DNA from 4 places in the Pantoea vagans genome. Region 3 is predicted to be linked to each of the others. Evidence: predicted binding sites of a transcription regulator. Region 3 holds the regulator's gene; each other region holds the start of a gene.

The links. Region 3 encodes CRP, which controls carbon source genes, mostly activating them, when cyclic AMP is high. Its sites were predicted from a motif close to ATGTGANNNNNNTCACAT; they were not measured.
Region 1: a site for CRP is predicted at 1,472-1,489, ahead of LK04_RS17230 (YjcB family protein). Genes of this name have one in related genera too.
Region 2: a site for CRP is predicted at 911-928, ahead of rhaS (HTH-type transcriptional activator RhaS). Genes of this name have one in related genera too.
Region 4: a site for CRP is predicted at 1,285-1,302, ahead of yrbN (protein YrbN). Genes of this name have one in related genera too.

What each region holds. Positions count from the first base shown of each region.
Region 1 is NZ_CP011427.1:3,714,385-3,716,586, reverse strand. It holds gene LK04_RS17240 (polysaccharide biosynthesis C-terminal domain-containing protein) at 1-65, shown strand, start outside; gene LK04_RS17235 (ATP-grasp fold amidoligase family protein) at 74-1,024, shown strand; gene LK04_RS17230 (YjcB family protein) at 1,080-1,361, opposite strand; gene soxS (superoxide response transcriptional regulator SoxS) at 1,620-2,048, opposite strand; gene soxR (redox-sensitive transcriptional activator SoxR) at 2,149-2,202, shown strand, end outside.
Region 2 is NZ_CP011427.1:1,870,170-1,872,371, reverse strand. It holds gene rhaB (rhamnulokinase) at 1-767, opposite strand, end outside; gene rhaS (HTH-type transcriptional activator RhaS) at 1,056-1,877, shown strand; gene rhaR (HTH-type transcriptional activator RhaR) at 1,890-2,202, shown strand, end outside.
Region 3 is NZ_CP011427.1:163,080-165,281, reverse strand. It holds gene LK04_RS00735 (phosphoribulokinase) at 1-252, shown strand, start outside; gene LK04_RS00730 (OsmC family protein) at 326-730, opposite strand; gene crp (cAMP-activated global transcriptional regulator CRP) at 1,019-1,651, shown strand; gene LK04_RS00720 (YccS/YhfK family putative transporter) at 1,710-2,202, shown strand, end outside.
Region 4 is NZ_CP011427.1:3,518,356-3,520,557, reverse strand. It holds gene pnp (polyribonucleotide nucleotidyltransferase) at 1-191, shown strand, start outside; gene nlpI (lipoprotein NlpI) at 321-1,205, shown strand; gene yrbN (protein YrbN) at 1,309-1,365, shown strand; gene LK04_RS16370 (DEAD/DEAH family ATP-dependent RNA helicase) at 1,382-2,202, shown strand, end outside.

The sequences.
Region 1 (2,202 bases), 760 kb from region 3:
TCTTCAATAACGGCGTCATTCAGAAGATTCAAGTTTCCTCACTCAACTACAAAACCTACAAATGAGGTCCGATATGCTCAAGTTGAAAGATGAACTCAGAAGAAGTGTGCAGTATTTCATCAAGAAGATGCCCTGGGCTTACCAGGATCGCATCTACTATTTTCACAAGTTCCGCAAACTGCCGAACCTGCGCCAGCCTAAAGTCTTCAATGAAAAAGTGCTGTACCGTAAATTCGTGTTTGGTGACTACCAGATTTACGGGCGTTTATCGGATAAATACTCCGTACGCGAGTACATCGCCGAGAAGGTGGGCAGCGAATACTTGATCCCGCTGGTGTATGAGACCAGCGATCCTCACTCGCTGCATACGCTGCCGAGCTGGAAGAACACGGTCATCAAACCCAATCATGCCTCCAACATGGTAGAGATTCTGTTGGAAGAGCCGGATGCGTTGAAGAAGCAGCAGATTATCAGTGACTGCCATCGTTGGTTGAAAACCGATTTTGCCAATGAGGCGCGTGAAATCCACTATCGCTACATTAAGCCGCGAATTTTGGTGGAGAAGTACATTGGTGATGGTAAAACGGCGCCGATTGATTATAAGTTCCACATGTTCAACAAGCGTGACGGCAACTTTGAGTATGTGTTGCAGGTGATCTACAACCGATGTAACCCCTTACTGTCGATGAACTTTTACGTTAACAACCTCAATGAGGCGTATCACAAAATCCGTGATACCGGCCTGGATGTGTCTCCACAGATGGCACAGCTTCAGCATGCTTTAGCGTTAAGTAAAACGCTGGCAAGTGACTTCGATTACGTGCGCGTGGACTGGTACATCGACGGGGAACAGATTTACTTCGGTGAGCTGACGTTCACACCGGGGGCGGGATTGGTCACTGGGCTGGATCGTGGGTTAAACCAGATGATGGGTGATATGTGGATTCAAGATCGCCGCGGTACGCAGAGACCGGGTGTCACGGTTCCGGAAGTGGCTCTTCCCGCCGTTTTGAAGAAAATTTGAGAATCACACAGCAAAATAAAAAACCCCGCTTAGCGGGGTTTTTTATGGGCAGCGATTAAGGCATCGGCCAATCAGCAGGCGTCTGGCTCATCACCTGAATAAAGGCGTTCTTCGAGATTTCCATGAAGTTGTGCAGATTTTCCATGCTCAGGGTAATGCCCAGTAAGCCTGTAACGAACCAGCAGGACATGCCAACACCAATACCGCCGCACATCAATGCCATCACGTGGTGACTGTTTTGGCGCAATCTAATTTTCATGGTGCTCGCGAAGAACATCATAACGGCGCTAAGCAGCTCCCAACGCATGACGATTAAGCTGGTAGTTAAAGTAGCCATCTGCAACAAACCTCTTCAAATCAGTAATATCCCTGACATTGCTGGACATCACTGGCGGCAAAGAAGGAAGGTCAGGGAGGCCCTTCTGGCCGTCTTACTACGCATGGAAACTGTGACTTGGCTCACATTATATCACTCGATTTGAAAGTTTGAACAAAATTTATACCTGGTATGGTAGAAAGATTTTTATCGAAGCGGGGGAATCAGTGAAAACAAGGAGATGGGGGAAGGTGCGCCCGCAAAGGGCGCGCAGAGAGGTTAGCGGACCGGGCAACACTCGCCAGTAGTACGCTGGGCAAAACTGTTCATGCTTTCACTGCAATCAAAACTCAGCAGGCGTGGGCGCTGGATCATCGCCTGACGGCGCATATTGTGGCGATAAGCGGTTGGCGTTTGCGAAAACTGACGGCGAAACACACGCGAGAAAGTCTGCTGTGAGTCGTAACCGTACTGCATCGCAATATCGAACACCGGACGTTGCGTCTGGCGCAGGGCTTCAGCTGCCAGCGTCAAACGACGCTCGCGAATATAGCCACCCAGCGTTTGTTTCGTCACGGTACGGAACATACGCTGCAGGTGCCATTTTGAGTAGCCTGATTTTGCCGCGACTTCATCGATCGACAGCGCCTTATCCAGATTCTCATCGATCCAGTGAGTCAGTGAATGAATGATTTCCTGTTGCATCATAGTCTCATCCTTCTGAAGGTTGTTTTACCTGGTTTGAAATTCGAACTTTTGTTGGGGTGCGAGTATAATTCCTCAAGTTAACTTGAGGTAAAGGCCCTAAATGAAAAAAGAACGCAATTACCCAAAGCCCGTTTTGACACCCGGAGAAGTGGCG
Region 2 (2,202 bases), 1.7 Mb from region 3:
CTGAGGTAGGCAGCATCATCCTGCATCAGTGGCGTGGCGACTACCGCACTGGCGGTGTCGTGGGTTGCCACGGCAATAACGGGAATCGCTTTACCCGTGGCATTTGACCAGTAACCCACGGTGTTGCCTGGCGCGCTGGGCTTGCCAAACCAGGCGGCATCAACGCCCGCCCAGGCCAGCAGATCGCTGTCCCACTCACCGGTTTCGATGTTCAGTAACTGCGTGGTGGTGGCGTTGGTGTATTCCCAGTTCATCCTGCCGGTCAGACGGTAATGCAGATAATCCGGGATCATCAGCGCGTGTTTCACCTGCGCTTGCCAGTCTGGCTGCTGCTGGTGCAGCGCGCGCAGTTGATAGATCGTGTTGAAGGGCAGAAACTGAATGCCGGTGCGTTGGTAGATGGCCGCCTTTCCGAGATCGTTGATGGCCTGCGACATCTGCCCGTCAGTGCGCGGGTCACGATAACTCACCGCCTCACCGACACGATTCCCGTTGGCATCCAGCAGCACCAGGTCCACGCCCCAGGTATCAATACCGATACTGTCCAGCACGATGCCCTCATCATCCAGCTGTGCTAACCCAGCCCGAATCTCTTGCTCCAGACGGTCAAGGTCCCAGCAGTCGTAGCCCGCACGGCGTATACGTTGATTGGGAAAGCGGCACACTTCACGCAGGCTTAGCTTTTGGCTGGTCGAGGTCCACTGCGCGAGCATCACGCGCCCGCTGGATGCGCCTAAATCAATGGCAACAATGTTACGCATACTCATGGCGTTTCTTCCTGTGATGAGAGGGCTCTAGCGTATAAATCCTGAGGTTCTGGCACCTTCCCCTTACTGCCAGCGCGTGAAAGTGTCTGGCAGACGGGCAAAGATGATCGTGAGAGAGCTCACAGAACCGCATCAGGGTAGAGTTGTGAGCGTTACCGCATTTCCATCAAACACTTGGGCGATCTTGAATAAAACGCCATTTTCCTGCGCTGGACGGTTCAAATTTCAAGGTAAGGTGCCGAACGCCTGAGTAGACTCGGTTGCAAAGTTGTTAACGAGAGGCGCATCATGACCGTTTTGCACAGTACAGATTTCTTTCCTGAGGGAAACTACGCGATTGCCATTGAGCCGCGCGTACCGCAGTCGGCCTTCCCCGAACATCATCATGATTTCCATGAAATTGTGCTGGTTGAACAAGGTTCCGGCATCCACGTGTTTAATGGTCAGCCGCAAACCTTATGTGCCGGTTGCGTCTGTTTTATCCGCGATCACGACCGTCATCTGTATGAACAAACGGACAATCTGTGTCTGACCAATGTGCTGTATCGCAGTCCCGCGGCGTTTCGCTTTCTTTCCGGCTTGCAGTCACTGCTGCCGGGAGAAGAGGATGGCAACTACAGTTCGCACTGGCGTATTAACAACAAGGTTATGGCGCAGGCGTTGCACATTGTGACGCAGATGAAGCAGCAAGCGATCTGGTCACTGGAGCGCCAGGCGCACCAGGAGCAACTGTTTTTGCAACTGCTGGTGCTGCTGCGCGAAGCCGGTCACAACGATCAAGCGCAGGATCAGGAAGCACGTCTGCATCGGTTGCTGGACTGGCTCAATGAGCACTACAGTGAAGATATCGTGTGGGATGCGTTGGCCGATCGTTTCTCGCTGTCGTTGCGTACGCTGCATCGTCAGATGAAACAGCAAACGGGTAATACGCCGCAGCGCTATCTCAATCGGTTGCGTCTACTGCAGGCAAGACATCTATTGCGTCATAGTGATATGCGCATTACCGACATCGCTTACCAGTGTGGATTTGGTGATAGCAACCACTTTTCTACCCTGTTCCGGCGAGAATTTGGCTGCGCGCCCCGAGCGGAGCGCCAGCAGATGATGTAATCGGAGTTTTTCATGTCGCTGATATTGAAGCGCGAAGACTATTTCCCGGCCACCAGTCTGCCGATAGCGGTGGCCGAACGCATGCCGCAACCCTCCTTCCCCCCTCATCGCCATGAGTTCAGTGAGATTGTCATTGTCTGGCGTGGCAATGGCTTGCATGTGCTGAACGATCGCCCCTGGCTGATTACCTGCGGGGACGTGTTCTACATCCGTGATAATGACTGTCACAGCTATGACAGCGTCAACGATTTGGCGTTGGATAACATCCTTTACTGCCGCGATCGTTTCCGTTTGAGTCTGGACTGGAGCCAACTGCTGCCACCGG
Region 3 (2,202 bases):
CGCGTGCCGACCGTGGATACCTCCAACCCGTTTGCCGCACGTGAGATCCCTTCGCTCGACGAAAGTTTTGTGGTGATCCATTTCCGTGGTCTGGAGGGGATTGCCTACCCTTACCTGCTGGCAATGATTCAGGGCTCGTTCATTTCACACATGAATACGCTGGTGGTGCCGGGGGGCAAAATGGGGCTGGCGATGGAATTGATCATGACACCGCTGGTGCAACGGCTGATAGAAGGTAAACGGATTGAATAATCCAGAATTTCTGTAGCGGCACGATGTATGGCGTGCATCACACCGCGCGATAAATCGCGCCGCTACAGTAGAATTACAGCTCTACCACTTCATAGCTGTGGGTGATTTCCACGCCTTTGCCCAGCATGATCGCTACTGAACAGTACTTCTCAGCGGAGAGATCAACCGCGCGGGCCACGGCTTTATCACTCAACGCTTTGCCGCTGACAATAAAATGCAGGTTGATGTGGGTAAAAATACGTGGCGCTTCTTCACGGCGTTCAGAGGTGAGCTTCACCTCGCAATCGGCCACATCATTACGGCCCTTTTGCAGGATAGACACCACGTCAATCGCGCTACAGCCGCCCGCCGCCATCAGAACCATCTCCATTGGACTCGGCGCTTTATCCCCTGAATTACCGTCCATTAATACCTGATGGCCAGATGAGGATTCTCCGAGAAAGGTTAACCCCTCCACCCATTTCACTCGTGCCTGCATTATTCTTTCTCCTGAAGTGGCTATTTTGCCGCCAGAGTACGCTTTCAGTTGATAAACAGCAATCCAGACTCTTCCGCCTGTTGCTGAAGCGAGACAACAGAAGACAGCTTGCAAAAGCTGTGCTACAAACAGTGCTGAAAATATTTTCGTCGTAACAGACGAAGGCGGGAAGAATCAAAAGCGTAGCTTAAGAATCACCCGGAAATAAAACGCTCGACGATTACACCGCCTGACAGGGAAAACTGCCCCCTGTGCTTTGGGCACGATTACAATAGAGGATAATAGCGAATGGTTCTCGGCAAACCGCAAACAGACCCTACACTCGAATGGTTCCTGTCCCATTGCCATATTCACAAATATCCGTCAAAGAGCACGCTCATCCATCAGGGTGAGAAAGCGGAAACGCTGTACTACATCGTGAAAGGTTCCGTTGCGGTTCTGATCAAAGATGAAGAAGGCAAAGAGATGATCCTCTCCTACCTCAATCAGGGAGATTTCATCGGCGAACTCGGCCTGTTTGAAGAAGGTCAGGAACGTAGTGCCTGGGTACGTGCCAAAACTGCCTGCGAAGTGGCTGAAATTTCCTACAAAAAATTCCGTCAGCTGATTCAGGTAAACCCGGATATTTTGATGCGACTCTCGTCGCAAATGGCGCGTCGTCTGCAAATCACCTCCGAGAAAGTGGGCAACCTTGCCTTCCTCGATGTGACGGGCCGTATCGCGCAAACACTGCTTAATCTGGCCAAACAGCCAGATGCGATGACTCACCCAGACGGGATGCAGATTAAAATCACCCGTCAGGAGATTGGTCAGATCGTGGGTTGCTCACGCGAAACCGTGGGGCGCATCCTGAAAATGCTGGAAGATCAGAACCTGATCTCCGCACACGGTAAAACCATCGTCGTTTACGGCACCCGCTAATTTCTTATCACCCACGGCGTGATGGCAACATCGCGCCGTTTTTGTTTGCGATGAGCTGATGTGGCGCCGAATCATCTATCATCCTGAGGTCAACTACGCCCTGCGGCAAACGCTGGTGCTGTGCCTGCCTGTGGCACTTGGCTGGCTGTTTGGCGATCTGCAAAAAGGCCTGTTGTTCTCATTAGTGCCTGCCTGCTGCAACATGGCCGGTCTGGATACCCCGCATAAACGCTTCTTCAAACGTCTGATTGTCGGCGGTTCGCTGTTTGCCATCGGCAGTTTTTCGATCCAGTTGCTCACGGATTATCAGATTCCGCTGCCGCTCATTCTGTTTGTGCTGCCGCTGCTGATTGGTGTCACCGGCGAAATCAGCCCGTTGCATGGCCGCTTGCTGCCAGCCACCCTGATCGCCGCCATCTTTAGCCTCAGCCTGGTTGGAAGGATGCCGGTCTGGGTGCCGCCGCTGCTGTATATCGGCGGTACGTTCTGGTACGGCCTGTTTAACTGGTTTTGGTTCTGGCTGTGGAAAGAGCAGCCGATGCGTGAAACCC
Region 4 (2,202 bases), 960 kb from region 3:
TACATATTTCTCAGATCGCTGATAAGCGCGTTGAGAAAGTGACCGATTACCTGCAGATGGGTCAGGAAGTTCCAGTGAAAGTGATGGAAGTGGACCGTCAGGGACGCGTACGCCTGAGCATCAAAGAAGCGACAGAGCAGAAACCAGCGGAAGAAACCACTGCTGCGACTGATGCACCTGACGCCGAGTAAGCGTTTACTGATTGGCCTCTCCCTGCATTGCGGGGAGAGGTGTTTGGATCATCGCGAGGGCGGGAATCCTTGTGCACAGCAGGCGGATGACAGGATGGTTATCCCAATGTTTGTATTCGGGAGTGGGAAATGAAGCCTTTTTTGCGCTGGTGTTTTGTTGCGACAGCTATCACGCTGGCAGGATGCAGCAACTCCAATTGGCGTAAGAACGAAGTTCTGGCAGTACCTTTGCAGCCCACACTGCAGCAAGAGGTGATCCTGGCGCGCATGGAACAAATTCTTGCCAGTCGTGCCCTCACCGATGATGAACGCGCACAGCTATTATATGAGCGCGGAGTGTTGTATGATAGTTTGGGTCTGAGGGCATTAGCGCGGAACGATTTTTCGCAAGCGCTGTCTATAAGACCAGATATGCCCGAGGTGTTTAACTACCTTGGTATATATCTAACGCAGGCAGGCAATTTTGATGCTGCCTATGAAGCGTTTGATTCTGTACTTGAGCTTGATCCAACTTACAACTATGCGCATTTAAATCGTGGTATCGCCCTCTATTACGGCGGTCGATACAAGTTAGCGCAAGATGATCTGCTGGCGTTTTATCAAGACGATCCTAACGATCCTTTCCGCAGCCTTTGGCTCTATCTCGTTGAAAGCGATATGGATGCAGACAAGGCGAAAGTCGCGCTACAACAGCGCCACGACAAAGCGGTCCGGGACCAATGGGGATGGAATATTGTCGAGTTCTACCTTGGCGACATCAGTGAAAAAACGCTGATGGAACGTCTCAAGGCGGACGCAACGGATAACACCTCGCTCGCTGAACATCTCAGTGAAACCAACTTCTATTTAGGTAAGTACTACCTAAGTCTGGGGGAGAAGGACGACGCGAAAGCGTTGTTCAAACTGGCGGTGGCTAACAACGTTAACAACTTTGTTGAGCACCGATACGCATTGTTGGAACTGGCGCAACTCGGCCAGACACAAGACGATTTATCAGAATCTGACCAGCAATAGCTGACGAACTTTTTTTGCCTGAATTCTTGTAAAGTCATCATCTTCAAGGTGAGGGCTTTTCTGTTCGTCAAAACTTCTAATTTGAGCCGGTTCACACTTTTTGATGAAAATGACTGAAAATTTTCACGACGAGTTATGTAGACTGGCCGCCGCAATCTAAGAGGCACGTGTACTACATGACTGATATTCAAACCACTTTTTCTGACCTTGGCCTGAACGCTGACATCCTCGAATCACTGAACGGCATGGGCTACGTTAAGCCATCCCCAATCCAGGCTGAGTGTATTCCTCACCTGCTGGCGGGCCGTGATGTGCTGGGTATGGCGCAGACCGGTAGTGGTAAAACGGCGGCATTCTCCCTGCCGCTGCTGAACAACATTGATCCATCTGTTAAAGCACCGCAAATTTTGGTGCTGGCTCCAACTCGCGAACTGGCTGTTCAGGTTGCTGAAGCCATGACCGAATTCTCTAAACACATGCGTGGCGTCAACGTCGTGGCCCTGTACGGCGGCCAACGTTATGACGTGCAGTTGCGTGCACTGCGTCAGGGTCCACAGGTTGTTGTGGGTACGCCTGGCCGTCTGCTGGATCACCTGAAACGTGGCACCTTAGACCTGTCTAACCTGCGTGGCCTGGTGCTGGACGAAGCGGATGAAATGCTGCGTATGGGCTTCATCGAAGACGTTGAAACCATCATGGCGCAGATTCCAGACGGTCATCAGACTGCGCTGTTCTCAGCTACCATGCCAGAAGCGATTCGTCGTATTACTAAGCGCTTCATGAAAGATCCACAGGAAGTGCGTATCCAGTCAAGCATGACTACGCGTCCTGATATCTCTCAGTCTTACTGGACCGCCTACGGCCGTAAAACTGACGCGCTGGTGCGTTTCCTGGAAGCGGAAGATTTCGATGCGGCTATCATCTTCGTGCGTACCAAAAACGCGACGCTGGAAGTGGCCGAAGCGCTGGAGCGCAGTGGTTATAACAGCGCCGCGCT